DNA from 2 places in the Citrobacter europaeus genome. Region 2 is predicted to be linked to the other one. Evidence: predicted binding sites of a transcription regulator. Region 2 holds the regulator's gene; the other holds the start of a gene.
The links. The regulator PurR, encoded in region 2, represses purine synthesis genes. The targets are predictions, from matches to a motif close to CANGCAAACGTTTGCNTG.
Positions count from the first base shown of each region.

Region 1 (9,897 bases), 1.3 Mb from region 2:
GGTTGCGGCAACTTTCGGGTCACAGTCGTTCAGGACGATAGAGAACGGAATTTGTGCCGTCGTATCACCCACTGCGGCAAAACTGGCAGTACGATACTGGCCTAAGGTGACAACCTGATCGGATGACTGAGTACTGACTGCACAGGCTGCATTGACCAGTTCACCTTCAAAATGCACAGTACCGCCGCTAACGCTTACCGGATCGGCCGCAACCGCCGCACCTGCGACTAACATCAGGCTGGCAATAACAGAAGAGGTCATTAATTTACGTTTCATGGATTTCCCTTGAATTACACACATCCGGCTCCGGCGTCCTGCGGGATCCGTTTGACTCATTATCGACATTAAATGTCAGGCTAATTATCTCTGCATCCTGTAAAGATATATCTCGCAAGAGAATTAGCTAACCGTTTACCCCAACTCTCCTGAGTATTTGATTCACTAATTTATCTTCGCGAATATGACTATTCGTCACAGCGATAAATTAAACATTTCAATTAATGAAAAATACCTGCAATTCCTTTTAATGGCCCTGGCTAATTCTTAATAGGCCCCAGGAAAAATCTGGGTGAAAATGAGGTAAAATCACCCAAAATTAAGCGTAACAGACTGGTTTGCGACGCATTACCCATGAAAAGACCAGGGTGATGAGTTGTTTCATTCACGTTAACTTTAATTAGCATGCTCATTAATTACCCGTAAGGCTTTAGCCTCTGACCTGACCCCTTTCGCCGGCAGTAACGCCCCCTATCGCACGTAAAAACGCAAACGAAAACTGACAGCACGTCCCGCTTCTGACAAAATAGCAGCATCCCCTTCGGTTTAACGTAACAGACGGAATCCTCTCTCTGATGGCAGCAAAGATTATTGACGGTAAAACGATTGCGCAGCAGGTGCGCTCTGAGGTTGCTCAAAAAGTTCAGGCGCGTTTAGCGGCTGGATTACGCGCCCCAGGCCTGGCTGTTGTGCTGGTAGGTAGCAACCCGGCTTCGCAGATTTATGTTGCGAGTAAACGCAAAGCCTGTGACGAGGTGGGGTTTGTCTCCCGCTCCTATGACCTGCCTGAAACCACCAGCGAAGCGGAGCTTCTTGAGCTGATCGATACGCTCAATGCAGATACCACCATCGACGGTATCCTGGTACAGTTGCCGTTACCTGCGGGTATCGACAACGTTAAAGTGCTGGAGCGTATTGCGCCGGATAAAGACGTTGACGGTTTCCACCCGTATAACGTCGGTCGCCTGTGCCAGCGTGCGCCACGCCTGCGTCCGTGTACCCCACGCGGCATTGTAACCCTGCTTGAACGTTACAACATCGACACCTACGGTCTGAATGCGGTCGTCATTGGCGCGTCGAATATTGTTGGTCGCCCGATGAGCATGGAGCTGCTGCTGGCAGGCTGCACCACCACCGTCACCCACCGGTTCACCAAAGATCTGCGCCGCCATGTTGAACATGCTGACCTGCTGATTGTTGCCGTCGGCAAACCTGGCTTTATACCCGGCGAGTGGATCAAAGAAGGTGCGATTGTGATTGATGTCGGCATCAACCGTCTGGAGAATGGTAAAGTTGTTGGCGATGTGGTCTTTGAAGATGCTGCCGCACGCGCGTCATATATCACGCCGGTACCCGGCGGCGTAGGCCCAATGACGGTCGCCACACTTATCGAAAACACGCTGCAGGCGTGTGTTGAATATCATGATGTAAAGGACGTTTAAAATGGCCACATTTTCACTGGGTAAACACCCACACGTTGAACTCTGCGATTTGCTGAAGCTGGAAGGCTGGAGCGAAAGCGGTGCCCAGGCAAAAATTGCTATTGGCGAAGGGTTAGTGAAGGTCGATGGCGCTGTTGAAACGCGTAAACGCTGCAAAATCGTTGCCGGTCAGACCGTCAGCTTTGAAGGCCACAGCATTAACGTCGTAGCGTGATCCCGGTGCCGGATAAGGTCATTCCTTGTCCGGCCACCTCCCCTCTCTTTTTCAGATAATGACTTCACCGCCGCTTCACAGTGAACTGTTAGCATGTTGTTTTTCCACATGAAGCGATCATCATGCCAACAATTGTTACCCACGTTGCCGTTCCGCTCTGTTTAGGGTTAGGTCTCGGACTTAAAGTCATCCCCCCGCGATTACTGTTTACAGGCGTCATTCTGGCTATGCTGCCGGACGCCGACGTACTGTCTTTTAAACTTGGCGTCGCCTACGGCAACGTGTTTGGTCACCGTGGTTTTACCCACTCCCTGCTGTTTGCTTTTGTCGTGCCGCTGCTTTGCGTAGTGATTGGCCGACGATGGTTTAAGGCGGGATTGATTCGCTGCTGGCTATTCCTGACGGTATCACTGCTGTCGCACAGTCTGCTGGATTCTGTCACCACCGGCGGCAAAGGCGTTGGCTGGCTGTGGCCGTGGTCGGATGAACGCTTCTTCGCGCCGTGGCAGGTGATTAAAGTCGCGCCGTTTGCGCTATCACGCTACGCGACCCCTTACGGGCACCAGGTGATTATTTCGGAATTATTATGGGTGTGGCTACCGGGAGTGATGATGATGGGTGTGCTGTGGTGGTATAGACGTCATTAATAGTGCCTGATGGCGCTAAGCTTATCAGGCCTACCGATCATTGCATCGTAGGCCGGATAAGGCGTTAGACGCCATCCGGCAATAGAGAGTTACTTACGACGCCAGGTGGTGCCCTGCGGGCCGTCTTCCAGCACGATGCCCATCTCGTTGAGACGGTCACGCGCGGCGTCGGCTGCCGCCCAGTCTTTCGCCTTACGGGCGTCCAGACGCTGTTGGATTAACGCTTCAATTTCAGCAACTTCACCGTCATCCGCCTGCGCACCGCTTTGCAGGAACGCTTCTGGATCCTGTTCCAGCAGTCCCAGCACGCTGGAAAGCTTACGCAGATGCGCAGCCATGCCGTTCGCCGCCGCCATATCTTCACCCTTCAGACGGTTAACCTCACGCGCCATATCAAACAGTACTGAGTAGGCTTCCGGCGTATTGAAGTCATCGTCCATCGCTTCAATAAAGCGCGCCTCAAAGGCTTCGCCACCAGCAGGAGTAACGGATTTGTCGGTGCCGCGCAGCGCGGTATACAGACGCTCCAGCGCAGAACGCGCCTGCTTCAGGTTCTCTTCGCTGTAGTTTAACTGGCTACGGTAATGACCCGACATCAGGAAGTAGCGGATGGTTTCGGCGTCGTAGTACTTAAGTACGTCGCGCACGGTAAAGAAGTTGCCCAGCGATTTGGACATTTTCTCGCGGTCAACCATTACCATCCCGGAGTGCATCCAGTAATTGACGTATTCACCGTCATGCGCGCAGGTGGACTGAGCGATTTCGTTTTCATGGTGCGGGAACATCAGGTCTGAACCGCCGCCATGAATATCGAAATGGTTGCCCAGCTGTTTGCAGTTCATTGCCGAACACTCAATGTGCCAACCCGGACGGCCTGCGCCCCACGGAGACGGCCAGCTCGGCTCGCCTTCTTTGGACATTTTCCACAGCACGAAGTCCATAGGGTTGTGCTTCACATCAACCACGTCAACGCGCGCACCCGCCTGCAACTGTTCCAGATCCTGACGTGACAGTTGACCGTAATTCGGGTCAGTCGGCACGTCGAACATCACGTCGCCGTTATCAGCCACGTAAGCGTGACCTTTGGCAATCAGCTGTTCAGTGATTTCAATAATCTCAGCGATATGGTGCGTAGCGCGCGGCTCCAGGTCCGGGCGCAGAATATTCAGCGCGTCGAAATCGCTATGCATTTCCGCGATCATTCTGTCGACTAACGCCACAAAGCTTTCGCCGTTTTCATTCGCGCGTTTGATGATTTTGTCATCAATATCGGTAATGTTGCGCACATACTTCAGCTTATAGCCGAGGAAGCGCAGATAGCGCGCGACGACGTCGAAAGAAACAAAGGTACGTCCGTGACCAATATGACAGAGATCGTAAACGGTAATACCACACACGTACATGCCGACTTCCCCGGCATGAATAGGTTTGAATTCCTCTTTTTGGCGCGTCAGTGTATTAAAGATTTTTAACATCGAAGATTCCGTGTAGACGTGTGTGGATAGTAAAGTCTGTATAATACCCATAATTTAGACCGGAAGCAGCACACTTTGCGAGGTGATCGCAGCTTGCGGTTATGCTATAACACACCCCTAACTCTGACCCTTGACGGGGTCGAAGCACCAATCTATCGGAACAGGATGCAAAAATGGTTACTTTCCACACTAATCACGGCGATATCGTAATCAAAACGTTTGATGATAAAGCGCCTGAAACAGTTAAAAACTTCCTGGACTACTGCCGCGAAGGTTTTTACAACAACACCATTTTCCACCGTGTTATTAACGGTTTCATGATCCAGGGCGGTGGTTTCGAGCCAGGCATGAAGCAAAAAGCCACGAAAGAAGCGATCAAAAACGAAGCGAACAACGGTTTGAAAAACACCCGTGGTACGCTGGCGATGGCGCGTACTCAGGCTCCGCACTCCGCAACCGCACAGTTCTTCATCAACGTTGCAGACAACGACTTCCTGAACTTCTCCGGCGAAAGCATGCAGGGTTGGGGTTACTGCGTGTTCGCTGAAGTTGTTGAAGGCATGGACGTGGTTGATAAAATCAAAGGCGTTTCCACCGGTCGCAGCGGTATGCACCAGGATGTGCCTAAAGAAGACGTCATCATCGAAAACGTGACCGTCAGCGAGTAATCGTGACGACACTGTTTATTGCAGATCTTCACCTCTGCACAGAAGAACCGGCGATCACCGCCGGTTTTCTGCGTTTTTTAGCCGGCGATGCGCGAAAGGCCGATGCGCTGTACATTCTCGGTGACCTGTTTGAAGCCTGGATTGGCGACGACGATCCTAATCCGCTGCATCATGAAATGGCCGCGGCGATAAAATCGCTGGCGGATTCCGGCGTTCCCTGCTTTTTTATTCACGGCAACCGTGATTTTCTGCTCGGCAAACGTTTTGCCCGTGAGAGCGGCATGACCTTGCTTCCCGAAGAAAAAGTGCTCGACCTGTATGGCCGCAGGGTGCTGATCATGCATGGCGACACCTTATGCACCGACGACGCGGGCTATCAGGCATTTCGCGCCAAAGTGCATCAACCCTGGTTACAGAAACTGTTCCTCGCCCTGCCGCTGTTCGTTCGCCAGCGAATCGCTGCGAAAATGCGCGCCAACAGCAAAGCGGCCAACAGCAGCAAGTCGCTGGAGATCATGGATGTGAATCAGCAGGCCGTTATCGCTGAGATGGAAAAACATCAGGTTCAGTGGTTAATTCACGGCCATACCCACCGCCCGGCGGTCCACGAACTTACTGCCAATGAGCAACCTGCTTTCCGCGTGGTATTAGGCGCATGGCACAGCGAAGGTTCGATGATCAAAGTCACACCACACGACGTTGAACTGATCGTATTTCCGTTTTAATTCTGCAGATATCCAGTTCCTCTTTACACAAAACTATTCGAGTTGCATCGAGGCGGCAAATCTGTGAATCCCCTGGAGCTTACAAAAGTAAGTGACTGGGGTGAGCAGATGCAGCCAACAAAGAGGCAGCTTGAAGAGTGAAGTGTAAAGCGCGCAATCGTTTTCCTTGACGATGAATTATGCTATTCTCTGTGCCCTCAAAAGCCGAGTGTAGTGCACCACAGGAGTTTTCAGACGCATGTCTTCCCGCAATAATCCGGCGCGTGTCGCCATCGTGATGGGGTCCAAAAGCGACTGGGCTACCATGCAGTTCGCCGCCGAAATCTTCGAAATGTTGGACGTTCCACACCATGTTGAGGTCGTCTCTGCTCACCGTACCCCAGACAAACTGTTCAGTTTCGCCGAAGGCGCTGAAGAGAACGGCTATCAGGTGATTATTGCCGGTGCCGGTGGTGCTGCACATTTGCCTGGAATGATTGCGGCGAAAACGTTGGTGCCTGTTTTAGGCGTTCCGGTACAAAGCGCAGCGTTGAGCGGCGTAGATAGCCTTTATTCCATCGTTCAAATGCCTCGCGGTATTCCGGTGGGCACGCTGGCGATCGGCAAAGCGGGCGCGGCCAATGCGGCCCTGCTGGCCGCGCAAATTCTGGCAACACACGACAAAGCCTTACACCAGCGTCTGAACGACTGGCGCAAAGCGCAAACCGATGAGGTGCTGGAGAACCCGGACCCGCGAGGTGTCGCATGAAGCAGGTCTGTGTACTCGGTAACGGTCAGCTAGGACGCATGCTGCGCCAGGCCGGCGAGCCGCTGGGCATTGCGGTCTGGCCCGTCGGGCTGGACGCTGAACCGGCTGCCGTTCCTTTTCAACAAAGCGTGATCACTGCTGAGATTGAGCGCTGGCCGGAAACGGCGCTAACCCGCGAACTGGCGCGTCATCCGGCGTTTGTTAACCGCGACGTCTTCCCGATTATTGCCGACCGTCTGACGCAAAAACAGCTTTTTGACAAACTCAACCTGGCGACCGCGCCATGGCAACTGCTGGCGGATAAAAGCGAATGGTCTGCGGTGTTTGACAAACTCGGCGAGTTGGCGATTGTGAAGCGTCGCGTCGGCGGCTACGACGGTCGTGGGCAGTGGCGTTTGCGCGCAAATGAAATCGAACAACTGCCGGACGATTGCTACGGCGAATGCATCGTTGAGCGGGGAATCAACTTCTCCGGTGAAGTCTCCCTGGTTGGCGCTCGTGCGCACGACGGCAGCACCGTCTTCTATCCGCTGACCCATAACCTGCACCAGGACGGCATTCTGCGCACCAGCGTAGTCTTCCCGCAGGCTAACGCCAGACAGCAGGAACAGGCCGAAGCGATGCTCTCTGCCATCATGCAGGAGCTGGGCTATGTCGGCGTGATGGCAATGGAGTGTTTCATCACCCCAGAGGGTCTGCTGATTAACGAACTGGCTCCCCGCGTGCACAACAGCGGGCACTGGACGCAAAACGGCGCCAGCATCAGCCAGTTTGAGCTGCACCTGCGCGCCATTACCGGCCTGCCGCTGCCGACGCCGGTGGTGAACAATCCTTCGGTGATGGTAAACCTGATCGGCAGCGACCTGAACTACGACTGGCTGAAGCTGCCGCTGGTACACCTGCATTGGTATGACAAAGAAGTGCGTGAAGGGCGTAAGGTGGGTCACCTGAACCTGAGCGACAGCGATACCGCGCGCCTTAGCGCCACGCTGGAAGCGCTTATTCCCCTGCTGCCGCCGGAATATGCCAGCGGTATCATCTGGGCGCAGTCAAAGCTGAAATAAGTTGATACGGGGGCGTACATACACACGCCCCCGTTTTTTACAGACGGATACAGGTTCCGGCTTTGCCCGCCAGCGTATCTTCAATACGTGACAGCGCGCCAATCCATGCCGGTTTTCCACGTCGTTTCACATATTCGCTGACGGCGGTCACTTTTGGTCCCATCGAACCATCGGCTTTAGCAAACGGTGCCAGTTCATCAGGGGAGGCCTGACGAATCGCGCGCTGCTCCGGCGTCCCCCAGTTTTCGTAGACCGCATCGGCATCGGTAAGAATAACCAGACCGTCGGCGTCGATCTGTTCAGCCAGCAACGCTGCCGCCAGGTCCTTATCGATGACCGCTTCAGCCCCTAATCCCTCGCCAGTGACGGGGACGCCGCCGCCCCCGCTACAAATCACCACATGCCCTTCTTTAAGCAAGAGCTTAATGGCATCACTTTCTACGATCTGGCGAGGCTCAGGCGAGGCGACAACACGCCGCAGGTATTTGCCGTCACGCTTCATATGCCAGCCGTAGGTGGCTTCCAGTTGCGTTTGTTCTTCGGGCGAATACACCGGGCCGATAAATTTTTCCGGTGACATAAACGCAGGATCGTCCTCGGATACCACAATACGGGTTAACACTGTGGTCACCGGCGGCATCTCCGGTTCTGCGGTCAGGCTCTGGGCCAACATATAACCAATCATGCCCTGCGTCTCGGCCACCAGCACATCCAACGGGTAAGGTTCAACCTCCTTCCAGGCAAGATTCTGTAACGACAGCAGGCCAACCTGCGGTCCGTTGCCATGAACGATAGCCAGGCGGTATGAACGCGCCAGACGCGCCAGGGCGGGTACAGCACTGGCAATATTACGGTATTGATTTTCTGCCGTCAGCGCCTCGCCGCGCTGCAATAATGCGTTGCCACCGAGAGCAACAACCAGCGTTTTCATTCCCTATCCTTCTATGATTTGTTGTCCAATCCAGAACCCTAACAGGGTGTCTGCGCCGGAGGTGTGCCCAAGCGCCAGCAGCGAATTTATCGCCGCATCCAGCCTTTCCTGGCGACGCAGAGCATGGGTGAAGTGGAGTAGAGGTGAAGCAAAGTACCCTAGCGCCGCGTAGCGCAAGTAACTCACGCTAACCACTGTCGTCGCCTGTTCAAGGTTGCCGGAGTAATCAAAGAAACGGTGCCCGGAGTACTTATTCAGCGCGCCGAAATACCATGCGGCCAACAGCATACCGGTCAACGTGTCATCATGGCTGGGCGTTAAACCAGGTCCTTTGCCTAACCACTGTCGCCAGTCTGTCGACAAGCCGGCAAGCGCCGAGAAGAAGCAGTGGCGAAACTGGCGCAGCTCGGGGCACAAAGGCAGGCTTGCCGCCAGCATTAACGGTCCGAATAATCCCGTTTCCTCGCCGCGATCCATCCAGGCCGGTGCAAGGCGCGGGGCATGGGGGCGATAGGTTATTTGCAATGAACAACGACGCTGCGGCTGGCGTAGCAGATACGGCCCCAACACAATCCCCCCGGGGACAGCCAGAGGGATGTCACTACCACTTAACGCCGCACGCAGCGCATCAAAGTCATGCGAACGGATCACCCATCCCCCAGGGCTAAAGCCGCTTCCATGGCGATGCAGCGTTAACAGTGCGCCCCCTTCGGCCACAAGGTTAATCGAGCGCCGCCAGACGCCAGACAATTGCCATGACTGGCGAAAATCCGCAGACTGCTGACTGCCCATCAGAGGACGGATGATCATCATGCGCGGCTCTCTTAGCTAATGCCCATACTTTCAGCCAGCGCTTCCAGAGCCAGCTCAAAGCAGGCCAACGGCGCACGGACCGTACCCGCGCCAATCTGGCCAATACCGGCCTCTTTATGGGCGATACCGGTATTGATCAGCGGCGTAATCCCCGTTTCAACCACGCGACGGATATCGAGCCCCAGGCAGGCCCCCTGGAAGTCCCAGCCGGGGATCTGCAACTGCATATTGCGTTCCAGATAGATTTCAGCCATCTCCTCGGAAACGGACTTCGCGGCCTCCATCCCGCCTGCACCGACAAAACGCGTTACGCCTGGTGCGGCGATCATTGCCGCGCCGCCGATACCAAAAGTTTCGGTGATGGCGCTATCGCCCATATCCGGATTAGCCTGCTCCTGCGAAAAACCGGTAAAGAACAGCCCCTGCGGTGTGTTAACAGGCGCGGTAAACCAGCGATCGCCAAGTCCGCTCACGCGAATACCGAACATATCGCCATTACGGGTCATTGCGGTCACAATACTGCCGGAACGCACCATTGCTCCGGCATCCATTGCCGCTTTGCAGTAAGCCATCGCCAGGTTAAGGAAGAACTGGTCGGTCACACTGAGGAAATCCATCACCTCAGCAATCTGCTGCTTATCCTGTTCCAAACGGGCAATTTGCGGCGCCAGCGTACGCATCAACAGGGCTGAAGAGGCAATGTTGCGCTGATGGAACTCATCGCCCATCGTTATGCCCTGCGCCATCATGGCGGTCAGGTCAATACCCTGCTCCAGGGTGCTCAGCGCTGCGCTTAAGACCGGCATCAGAACATCACGCATCCAACGTAAACGCTGCTGGACATCCTCACCATACGCGCCGAAACGCATCACCTTGCCGATACCTTCGTTTAGG
Region 1 covers NZ_CP148084.1:3,722,312-3,732,208, forward strand. Annotated here, with positions in the region: gene fimA (type 1 fimbrial major subunit FimA) at 1-276, opposite strand, end outside; gene folD (bifunctional methylenetetrahydrofolate dehydrogenase/methenyltetrahydrofolate cyclohydrolase FolD) at 852-1,718, shown strand; gene ybcJ (ribosome-associated protein YbcJ) at 1,720-1,932, shown strand; gene WHR59_RS17585 (metal-dependent hydrolase) at 2,055-2,579, shown strand; gene cysS (cysteine--tRNA ligase) at 2,669-4,054, opposite strand; gene ppiB (peptidylprolyl isomerase B) at 4,228-4,722, shown strand; gene lpxH (UDP-2,3-diacylglucosamine diphosphatase) at 4,725-5,447, shown strand; gene purE (5-(carboxyamino)imidazole ribonucleotide mutase) at 5,686-6,195, shown strand; gene purK (5-(carboxyamino)imidazole ribonucleotide synthase) at 6,192-7,259, shown strand; gene WHR59_RS17615 (carbamate kinase) at 7,297-8,190, opposite strand; gene WHR59_RS17620 (DUF2877 domain-containing protein) at 8,194-9,003, opposite strand; gene WHR59_RS17625 (DUF1116 domain-containing protein) at 9,015-9,897, opposite strand, start outside.
Region 1: the regulator PurR is predicted to act here: its motif matches at 5,598-5,615, upstream of purE (5-(carboxyamino)imidazole ribonucleotide mutase).

Region 2 (9,897 bases):
GCTGATGGCATACAGAATGAGTAACCAGGGCAGCAGTTGACGGCCCTGCCATTTTTGCAGCGCAGCGCGGCAGCCGTAACCACCGATTAAGAAAGCGATAGTTTGCGGAACATAGCTCAGGCCAATCACCGCTGGACTGTAGCCCATTTCGCTGAGGATGAACGGGGAACCCGTCAGCCATGCGAAAAAGCTTGCGGAACAGGCGGCATAAATCAGCACGTTTCCGCGGTAAGTTTTCGAGCGTAGCAAGGTGGCGAACGTCGGTTTGTCCTGGCTGTCGTCGCGTGCTTTAACCGTCGGTTTTAAGCGCAGTGCGGGAAGCATCAGAATTAGGGTAATGGCAAAAAGGGTGGCGAAAATGGCCTGCCAGGAAAAATGTACCAGGATCCAACTGCCTAGTAATGGTGCTAATGCCGGAGATAATCCGACCAGCGGCATAATGGTGGCAAAGATGCGGTTTACTTTTTGTGAAGGATAATAATCGGTGACCAACGCCTGCCAGATAACCGATGCAGCGCAAACACCAACGGCCTGGACAAAGCGCAGCACCAGCAGGCCGGTGGCGTTTTCAACCCACAGCATGCCCAGACTGCCCAGTGCAAAGATAGATAAACCCAGCAGCAAAATAGGTTTGCGACCGTAGTGGTCGGAAAGTGGCCCCCACAAAAGTTGCGCGACGGCAAAACCGGCTAAGAACAAGCTAAGGCTGGCGCTGACGGCAGATGCAGGTGTTTGCAAATCGGACTGAATTGCGGCAAAGGCGGGCAGATACATATCCGTTGCCAGAAAGCCGAGCACGCTAAGACCTGCCAGCCAGACTAAAAACCCTTTCCCAGGTTGCATCATCATTTCTCTTTTTTTAGCAATAGAACAATGCCGCTGAGTGTAGTGAGTGTAATTCTCGCTGTGAAACGCTAATATTTGCTTACTGATTTCAAATTTTTTGCAGGCAGAATATGTGGTCGGAATATTCACTTGAAGTGGTTGATGCCGTTGCGCGTAACGGCAGCTTTAGTTCTGCCGCCCAGGAGTTGCACCGTGTACCCTCCGCGGTAAGCTACACCGTACGTCAACTGGAAGAGTGGCTGGCGGTGCCGCTTTTTGAGCGGCGCCATCGGGATGTGGAATTGACGCCTGCTGGCGCATGGTTTCTTAAAGAAGGCCGCTCTGTTATCAAAAAAATGCAGATCACTCGCCAGCAATGCCAGCAAATTGCCAACGGCTGGCGCGGACAACTGGCGATCGCAGTCGATAACATTGTCCGCCCAGATCGTACCCGACAAATGATCGTCGATTTCTATCGTCATTTTGACGATGTGGAACTGTTGGTTTTCCAGGAAGTCTTTAACGGCGTCTGGGATGCGCTGTCCGATGGGCGCGTTGAACTGGCAATCGGCGCCACGCAGGCGATTCCGGTGGGGGGCCGCTATACCTTCCGTGACATGGGAATGCTGAGCTGGAGCTGCGTGGTGGCTAGCCATCATCCGTTGGCGTCAATGCCCGGGCCGCTGAGTGATGACACGTTGCGCAACTGGCCGTCACTGGTGCGTGAAGATACCTCCCGTACGTTGCCAAAGCGTATTACCTGGCTGCTGGATAACCAAAAGCGCGTTGTGGTGCCAGACTGGGAATCTTCCGCTACCTGTTTGTCTGCAGGGTTGTGCGTCGGCATGGTACCGACGCATTTTGCCAAACCGTGGATCGATAGCGGCAAATGGGTTGCGCTACAGTTGGAGAATCCATTTCCTGATGCCGCATGCTGCCTGACATGGCAACAGAACGATACGTCGCCGGCATTGAGCTGGCTGCTGGATTATTTAGGGGATAGTGAAACGTTGAACAAGGAATGGCTGCGGGAGCCAGATGAGGCCCCCGCGCAACAGGCTTAGCGGCGGTAATCGCGGAACGGGCCGTCGGCAACCGAGCGGCGTTCTACCAGACGCGGATGCACCTCGATAGATTGTGACTCTTCGCGCTTATTCACGATACGGTCTAACAACATGTTGAAGGCCGTTTCACCCAGCGAATCTTTCGGCTGGTGAATAGTCGTCAGGGCCGGCGTGAAGAAGCGGGCGTTGCGCACGTTGTCGTACCCGATGAGCGAGACATCCTGCGGTACGCGCAGTCCCATCTCGTCAGCGGCGCACAGTGCACCCATCGCCATAATATCGCCACCACAGAAGACGGCGGTCGGACGATGCGACTGTGACAAAATTTGCTGCATGGCGCGATAGCCGGACTCAGGTTCAAAATCGCCCTGCACAATCCAGTTTTCAGGCACTTTAATCAGCGCTTCTTCCATCGCTTTCATAAAACCTGCCAGACGCCCGGCTCCGGTGTTACGTTCCATTGGGCCAGGGATCACGCCAATCTCACGATGACCGCGTTCTACCAGATACCGACCTGCCATGTAACCGCCTTCGAAGGCGTTATCAATGACCGTATCGGTAAAGTCGGCTTTTGCTTCGCCCCAGTCCATGACGACCATCGGAATATGGCGATACTCTTCGAGCATCGTCAGCAGCGGCTCCGGATACTCGGAACACATCACCAGCAGACCATCAACGCGCTTTTGCGCCATCATCGACAGATAGGCCTGCTGTTTTTCGAGACTGTTCCATGCGTTACCCAGAATCAGGGTATAGCCTTTCTGGAAACAGTTTTTCTCAACGGCTTCGATAATTTCAGCGAAATAGGCCGCTTCGCTGCTGGTGGCCAACAAGCCAATAGACTTGGTGTGATTCACCTTCAGGCTGCGTGCCACTGCGCTCGGAGAATAGTGCAGCTCTTTGATCGCCGCCCAGACAGCATTACGCGTTTCTTCCGCGACAAAGCGTGTTTTGTTAATTACGTGTGATACGGTTGTAGTGGAAACGTTTGCTCGCTTCGCTACATCTTTAATTGTTGCCATTACATCTCACTCCAGACCATATCCTAAGCTCCTGAGAATACTCCAGGTAAACGTTTGCCTTAACACACCCTTAGCGCAACGTAAGGGTTGCGGCACGCCGGGAAAACGACACGGAACGTCAGGAAGGGGTCAATGGCCGGTACGCTAATCAAGTAAGCGTGGAATTTTGTCTGATCTTAACGAAAAGGGGAAGAGTTAAAAGCAGTTATCAATATAAATCGTGAGAGATTTTTGCTTTCAAGTGTGTAAAAATGCGCAATATCACTTTTTGTGTGGGAATAAAAAGGAGAAAACTTGATGAGCACCGATCTGAAATTTTCGTTAGTAACTACCATTATTGTTCTGGGCTTGATCGTCGCGAGTGGCCTGACCGCAGCGCTGCATTGATTTCCCCGAGGGAGTTAATTCTCCCTCATCCTTTCCGCTGGCTTTTCCCCTCTATTGTTTGCGAATAAGCAAAAGTCTTTTGCAGTTTTGTTAACTTTATTAATTTTGCGATCAATGTCATGCTTTTGACTCTTATTTTATGTCGCGCCATGGCTCGACGTTACGGAGTCGCAATATGAAACTCAATTATCCATTACTGGCGCTGGCGATCGGCGCGTTTGGCATTGGTACCACCGAATTTTCGCCAATGGGATTATTGCCCGTCATAGCCAAAGGTGTGGATGTCTCGATTCCGGCGGCCGGCATGTTGATCAGCGCGTATGCGGTTGGCGTAATGGTGGGCGCTCCGCTGATGACATTATTGCTGTCTCATCGTGCGCGACGTAATGCGTTGATATTCCTGATGGCGATTTTTACGCTGGGTAACGTGCTCTCGGCTATCTCACCGGATTACACCACGCTGATGTTATCGCGTATTTTGACCAGTCTGAATCACGGGGCATTTTTTGGTCTTGGCTCTGTGGTTGCTGCAAGCGTGGTACCCAAACATAAGCAGGCCAGCGCCGTGGCAACCATGTTTATGGGGTTAACCATTGCCAATATTGGCGGAGTTCCGGCGGCAACCTGGCTTGGTGAAACCATCGGCTGGCGCATGTCGTTTATGGCAACGGCGGGTCTTGGGGTCATCGCGATGGTCAGCCTGTTCTTCTCATTACCCAAAGGTGGGGCAGGAGAGCGCCCGGATGTCCGTAGTGAACTGGCGGTACTTATGCGCCCGCAGGTGCTGTCGGCACTGCTGACGACCGTTCTGGGCGCCGGGGCGATGTTCACGCTTTATACCTACATCTCACCGGTGTTGCATACTATCACCCATGCCACACCGGCATTTGTCACCGGTATGCTGGTGCTGATAGGCGTTGGCTTCTCGATCGGTAACTACTTTGGCGGCAAACTGGCTGACCGTTCAGTGAACGGTACGCTGAAAGGTTTTTTACTGCTGTTGATGGTTATTATGCTGGCCATTCCTTTGCTTGCGCGAAATGAGCTGGGCGCGGCGGTCAGTATGGTGGTCTGGGGCGCGGCGACGTTTGCCGTCGTTCCACCGTTGCAGATGCGTGTGATGCGCGTTGCCAGCGAAGCGCCTGGATTATCGTCGTCAGTCAATATTGGCGCATTTAACCTGGGGAACGCACTGGGTGCCGCAGCCGGTGGGGCGGTGATTTCCGGTGGTTTAGGCTACAGTTTTGTGCCGGTGATGGGGGCGATTGTGGCGGGGCTTGCGCTGCTGCTGGTCTTTATCTCGGCGCGGAAACAGCCTGAAGAGGTCTGTACTGCCACTCATTAAAACTAAAACGCAGAAGGGGTTCCCTTCTGCGTTATCTTTTTATGCTGCGAAGTTCTTCGCAACAAATTCCCAGTTCACCAGCGCCCAGAAGTGCTCCAGGTAACCAGGACGGGCATTGCGATAATCGATGTAGTAGGCGTGTTCCCATACGTCAACGGTCATCAGCGTCGTCGCGTCGGTGGTCAGCGGAGTACCCGCGTTGGAGGTGGAAACGATAGCCAGTTTGCCATCCGTTCCTTTAACCAGCCAGGTCCAGCCAGAACCGAAGTTTTTGATAGCGGCGTCGGTGAACTGCGCTTTGAAATCCGCAAAGCTGCCAAAGGAGGCGACAATTGCCTCGGCCAGTTTACCGGTTGGTTCGCCACCTGCGTTCGGTGCCAGGCAGTTCCAGTAGAACGTGTGGTTCCAGACCTGTGCTGCGTTATTGAAGACACCACCTTCAGAGCTACGTACGATCTCTTCCAGTGATTTACCTTCAAACGCAGTGCCTTTAATCAGGTTGTTCAGATTGGTCACGTAGGTTTGATGGTGTTTGCCATAGTGGTATTCCAGCGTTTCGGCAGAAATATGCGGTGCCAGAGCATCTTTGGCATACGGTAATGCAGGTAATTCAAACGACATTGCTTCTCTCCTTATTATTTATATTGAGTACACACAATAGCCTCATTGTGAGTAAGGATAGGGTAGCAAATTGAAAGGTTATGCAAAAGAAGAACTTACCCTACAGCATGTTCTGTAGGGTAAGTTTTTAGCGAATTGTTTTTGGCGTCATTACCCGACGAGCGCCCACATAGTGGCGCTGCCAGTAATCTTCACTCAGAGAGGTGATTTGAATTTCCTGCCCGCTTCGCGGTGACTGAATAAACTTACCGTTGCCAACATACACGCCAACGTGATCGGCGGTTCCGCGACCCTGGGTACGGAAAAAGACCAGATCGCCATTTTTCAGTTCGCCACGTTCGATCGGCGCGGCATCGCGCAGGTGATACATTTCGTTCGCGGTACGCGGAATGCGGAATTTCACCAGATCTTTATAGGCGTAATAGACCAGTCCGCTGCAGTCAAACCCGGTTCTTGGTGAGGTGCCGCCCCAGCGATAAGGTTTGCCGATTTGGTTCATCAAGGTAGACATGGCGGTTTTAGTCGCTTTCTGCACTTTCACTTTATGCGCGTCAGCAAGCGTCGTTGGGGTGGTGGTTTTCACCTTCACACAGCGCGGCTTATGGCCTTTGCGCGGTGTGCATTTTTCAGTCCAGGTAACGGCAGCAGTTTGTGCTGCGGCAGTTTTACCACGACGATTTACAGTTTTAGTCGACTTTGCCGGAGCGGCTGTGCGTTTTTTTGAAGAGGAAGCGGTTTTGGTGCTGGTTTTACTGGTGGTCTTTGTCGCCGTTTTCTTGCTGGTCTTTGTTGTTTTTTGGCTGGCTGTAGCGCTTTTCTTTTTATCTACCGTTTTGATGGTGTGAGAATTGGTAGGTGTCGTCCTGGCCTGCTTGGAAGCATGAGCCATAGGCGTAAAGGGCAGTGTAGTAAAAAGTAAAGCACAGAGCGTGATCGAGATTCGGTTTATCCGCGCCACTGAGCAGTCCTCTGGTAAGGCAGGTCTATCGTGCCTGCGTGTGATTTTCAAAACTTGATGATTCTAATCTATAGAAAGAGGGAAAGTTAATAGCTTTTTTTGTTTAAACTTATGTTTCGTAACCGACCGCAAAAAAAAACAGCAATTAACGTAGGAGTTGGTGAACGGATAATCAAATCCACAGCCTTTAAAGGGATAAATGAGATTGTGAATGCAACTTTTAGCGTCAGGGGATAAAATAATAACGCGTAATGAAAATGTTATTTTCCGTTGCCTGTCTGACCCGCTACAATGTCAGACTACTGCCGTAAAAGAAGTTTAAGGAAGCAAGATAATGAGCACCACTATCGAAAAAATCCAGCGCCAGATCGCTGAAAACCCGATTCTCCTGTACATGAAAGGTTCCCCTAAACTGCCAAGCTGCGGTTTCTCCGCACAGGCTGTGCAGGCGCTGTCCGCCTGTGGTGAACGCTTTGCTTATGTTGATATTCTGCAGAACCCAGATATTCGCGCCGAGCTGCCGAAATACGCAAACTGGCCGACCTTCCCGCAACTGTGGGTTGACGGCGAGCTGGTTGGCGGCTGTGACATTTTGATCGAAATGTACCAGCGCGGTGAGTTGCAGCAGCTGATTAAAGAAACAGCGGCGAAATACAAAACTGAAGAGCCGGACGCTGAGTAATATCAGCAGAAGTAAAAAAGCGACCTGAAATGGTCGCTTTTTTTATGTCGCCGTTACGCTTCTTCAGGTACGGGAAGAGGCCAGCCGCCGAGACGTTTCCAGCGGTTAACGATTTCACAAAACAGCACGGCAGTACGTTCGGTATCATACAGCGCCGAGTGCGCCTGATTCCCGTCAAATTCCATTCCCGCCGCCAGACACGCTTTTGACAACACCGTCTGTCCCAGTGACAGGCCGCTTAATGCCGCCGTATCAAAGGTGACAAACGGATGAAACGGATTACGTTTCAGCGAGGCGCGTTCTGCTGCAGCCATCATGAAACTGTGGTCGAACGTAGCGTTGTGCGCCACCATGATCGCCCGATTGCAGCCGCTGTCTTTAATGCCTTTACGCACCATTTTGAAGATGGCATGCAGAGCGTCATATTCGCTGACCGCGCCGCGTAGCGGATTGTTAGGGTCAATACCGTTAAAGGCGAGGGCCTCCGGCTGCAAATTCGCGCCTTCAAACGGCTCTACGTGGAAATGTAACGTCGTGTCCGGCATCAGCCAGCCTTGTTCATCCATTTTCAGTGTGATGGCTGCGATCTCAAGCAGCGCATCGGTTTTGGCATTAAACCCTGCGGTTTCGACATCAATGACGACAGGATAAAAACCACGAAAACGGTCACACAGACCGGAAAGTTGAGCGTTATCGGACATCTGGGTCTCTTAATACGGGAAAATTGCAGCGCGTATTATGGCAAAATGATGAGTATAAAACTACGGGCACAGACGATCTGTGCCCGAGGGGGAGGTTAGTCGCCCAGGCCGCGCCCGGCGTCTTTCTCTTCGATCAGCTCAATTTTGTAACCGTCGGGATCTTCAACGAACGCGATCACTGTGGAGCCGCCTTTTACCGGACCTGCTTCACGCGTAACGTTACCGCCATTCTGGCGAATGCGTTCACACGCCTCGGCTGCGTTGTCTACGCTCAGAGCGATATGGCCGTAGGCGGTGCCCAGCTCATACTTGTCGACACCCCAGTTATAGGTCAATTCGATCACGGCTTCACTGGTTTCAGGGCCGTAACCGACAAAGGCCAGAGAATATTTGTATTCAGGGTTTTCGCTGGTCCGCAGCAGTTTCATGCCCAGCACGTTGGTATAAAACTCGATGGAACGCTGCAGGTCACCCACGCGCAGCATGGTATGAAGTAAACGCATCTTTTTCCCCTTCGAAAATGGCTAATACATTCAAAATGTTGTTTTAGTATAGCGGCGTTGTTACGCCGCTATCAATGGCAGAACGGAGATTGTGACGTTAGAGGGTAGGATAATCGGTGTAACCTTCCGCGCCGCCGCCGTAGAAGCTTTCGGCACGTTGCGGATTCAGCTCAGCTTTACGCTGCAGGCGAGCCACCAGATCCGGGTTAGCGATATAGGCGCGACCAAAAGCAACGGCGTCGATCAGGCCTTTCTCGATCAGCGCTTCTGCTTTTTCAGGCGTGTAGGCGCCCGCGCCAATGATCGGGCCGTGGAAACGTGCGCGAACTTTTTCGCGGAACGCGTCGGAATACGGCTCGCCACCGGCCCAGTCTGGTTCAGACATGTGCAGGTAAGCAATTCCGCGTTTGCCCAGTTGTTCAATCAGATACAGCGCATCAGCTTCTTCGTTTGGGCCGTTGTCAACGTTCTGGAAAGAGCCAATCGGGGAGACGCGAATACCAATACGATCGGCGCCCCATTCCTTAATTCCTGCATCGACAACTTCCAGCACCAGCCGCGCACGATTTTCGACGCTGCCGCCGTATTGATCGGTACGCTGGTTTGACGTTGGTGACAGGAACTGGTGCAGCAGGTAGCCGTGAGCGGAGTGCAGTTCAACCATGTCGAAACCCGCTTCGCGTGCATTGGCAATAGCCTGACGGAAGTCATTAACGATGCCCGGAATTTCTTCGGTTTCCAGTGCGCGTGGCATTGAAGTATCGGCACGCGTTGCCAGACCGTTTTCATCGCGAAGAGAGGTGCGGGTACCGGCGCTAATCGCAGAAGGTGCAACCGGTGCCTGACCGTTTGGCTGCAGACTGGCGTGAGAAATACGCCCAGTGTGCCACAACTGGACAGCAATATGGCCTTGCTCCGCGTGTACGGCCGCGGTGATTTTCTTCCATGCGTCGATTTGCGCTTCGCTGTGTATGCCGGGTGCCCCTGCATAGCCTTTCGCCTGTGCGGAGATCTGCGTCGCTTCGCTGATGATAAGACCTGCGCTGGCGCGTTGACGGTAATACTCGACCATTAGCGGAGTAGGGATGTCGCCAGGCTCAATACTGCGCAGACGCGTCAATGGCGCCATGAATACGCGGTTTGCTGCCGTAATGGCACCCACCTTCAGCGGGGAAAACAGTTTTTCAGATGACATGTGATACTCCTGAATAGACCGGTCGTCTAGTAATAAAAGAAATAAAAACGCCTGTTAAACGGCAGGCGTTGTGATGATGGTTTTAACGTGTGCCAGCGCATTTTCCAGCGGGGTGGCGCTACGAGAAATCTTGGCCTGCAAATTGGCGCCCAGCCATAGCGCATACAACACTTGCGCCTGCTGTAACGGCTCGCCAACAAAGGACAGACAATGGTTTGCCTGACCTTTCTCCAGCGCCTGCGCTAACAGCACAATAATGTGCCGCGCGCCTTTATCCATCGCGGTGCGCATATCCTCTGAGAGATCGCACACTTCGGCAGACAGTTTTACAGTTAAACAGCCGCTAATAATGCCGTGCTGGCTAAACTGGTTCAGGGTTTCCTGATAGTAGGCCAGAATACGGTCGCGGTAGTTACCCGCCCCCGAATCAAAGTGCGTAGCCAGTCGCTGATGGTAGGCCGCATAGTGGCGTTCCAGCATCGCCACACCGAACGCTTCTTTGGAGCGAAAATAGTGATAAAACGAACCTTTGGGCACTTCAGCGGTTTTCAGTAATTCGCTTAAGCCCATGCCGGTGAAGCCGCGCTGCATACA
Region 2 covers NZ_CP148084.1:2,417,845-2,427,741, forward strand. Annotated here, with positions in the region: gene punC (purine nucleoside transporter PunC) at 1-843, opposite strand, end outside; gene punR (DNA-binding transcriptional activator PunR) at 957-1,889, shown strand; gene purR (HTH-type transcriptional repressor PurR) at 1,886-2,911, opposite strand; gene cydH (cytochrome bd-I accessory subunit CydH) at 3,209-3,298, shown strand; gene WHR59_RS11405 (MFS transporter) at 3,474-4,643, shown strand; gene sodB (superoxide dismutase [Fe]) at 4,683-5,264, opposite strand; gene WHR59_RS11415 (C40 family peptidase) at 5,392-6,222, opposite strand; gene grxD (monothiol glutaredoxin 4) at 6,557-6,904, shown strand; gene rnt (ribonuclease T) at 6,958-7,605, opposite strand; gene gloA (lactoylglutathione lyase) at 7,701-8,108, opposite strand; gene WHR59_RS11435 (alkene reductase) at 8,206-9,303, opposite strand; gene WHR59_RS11440 (TetR/AcrR family transcriptional regulator) at 9,358-9,897, opposite strand, start outside.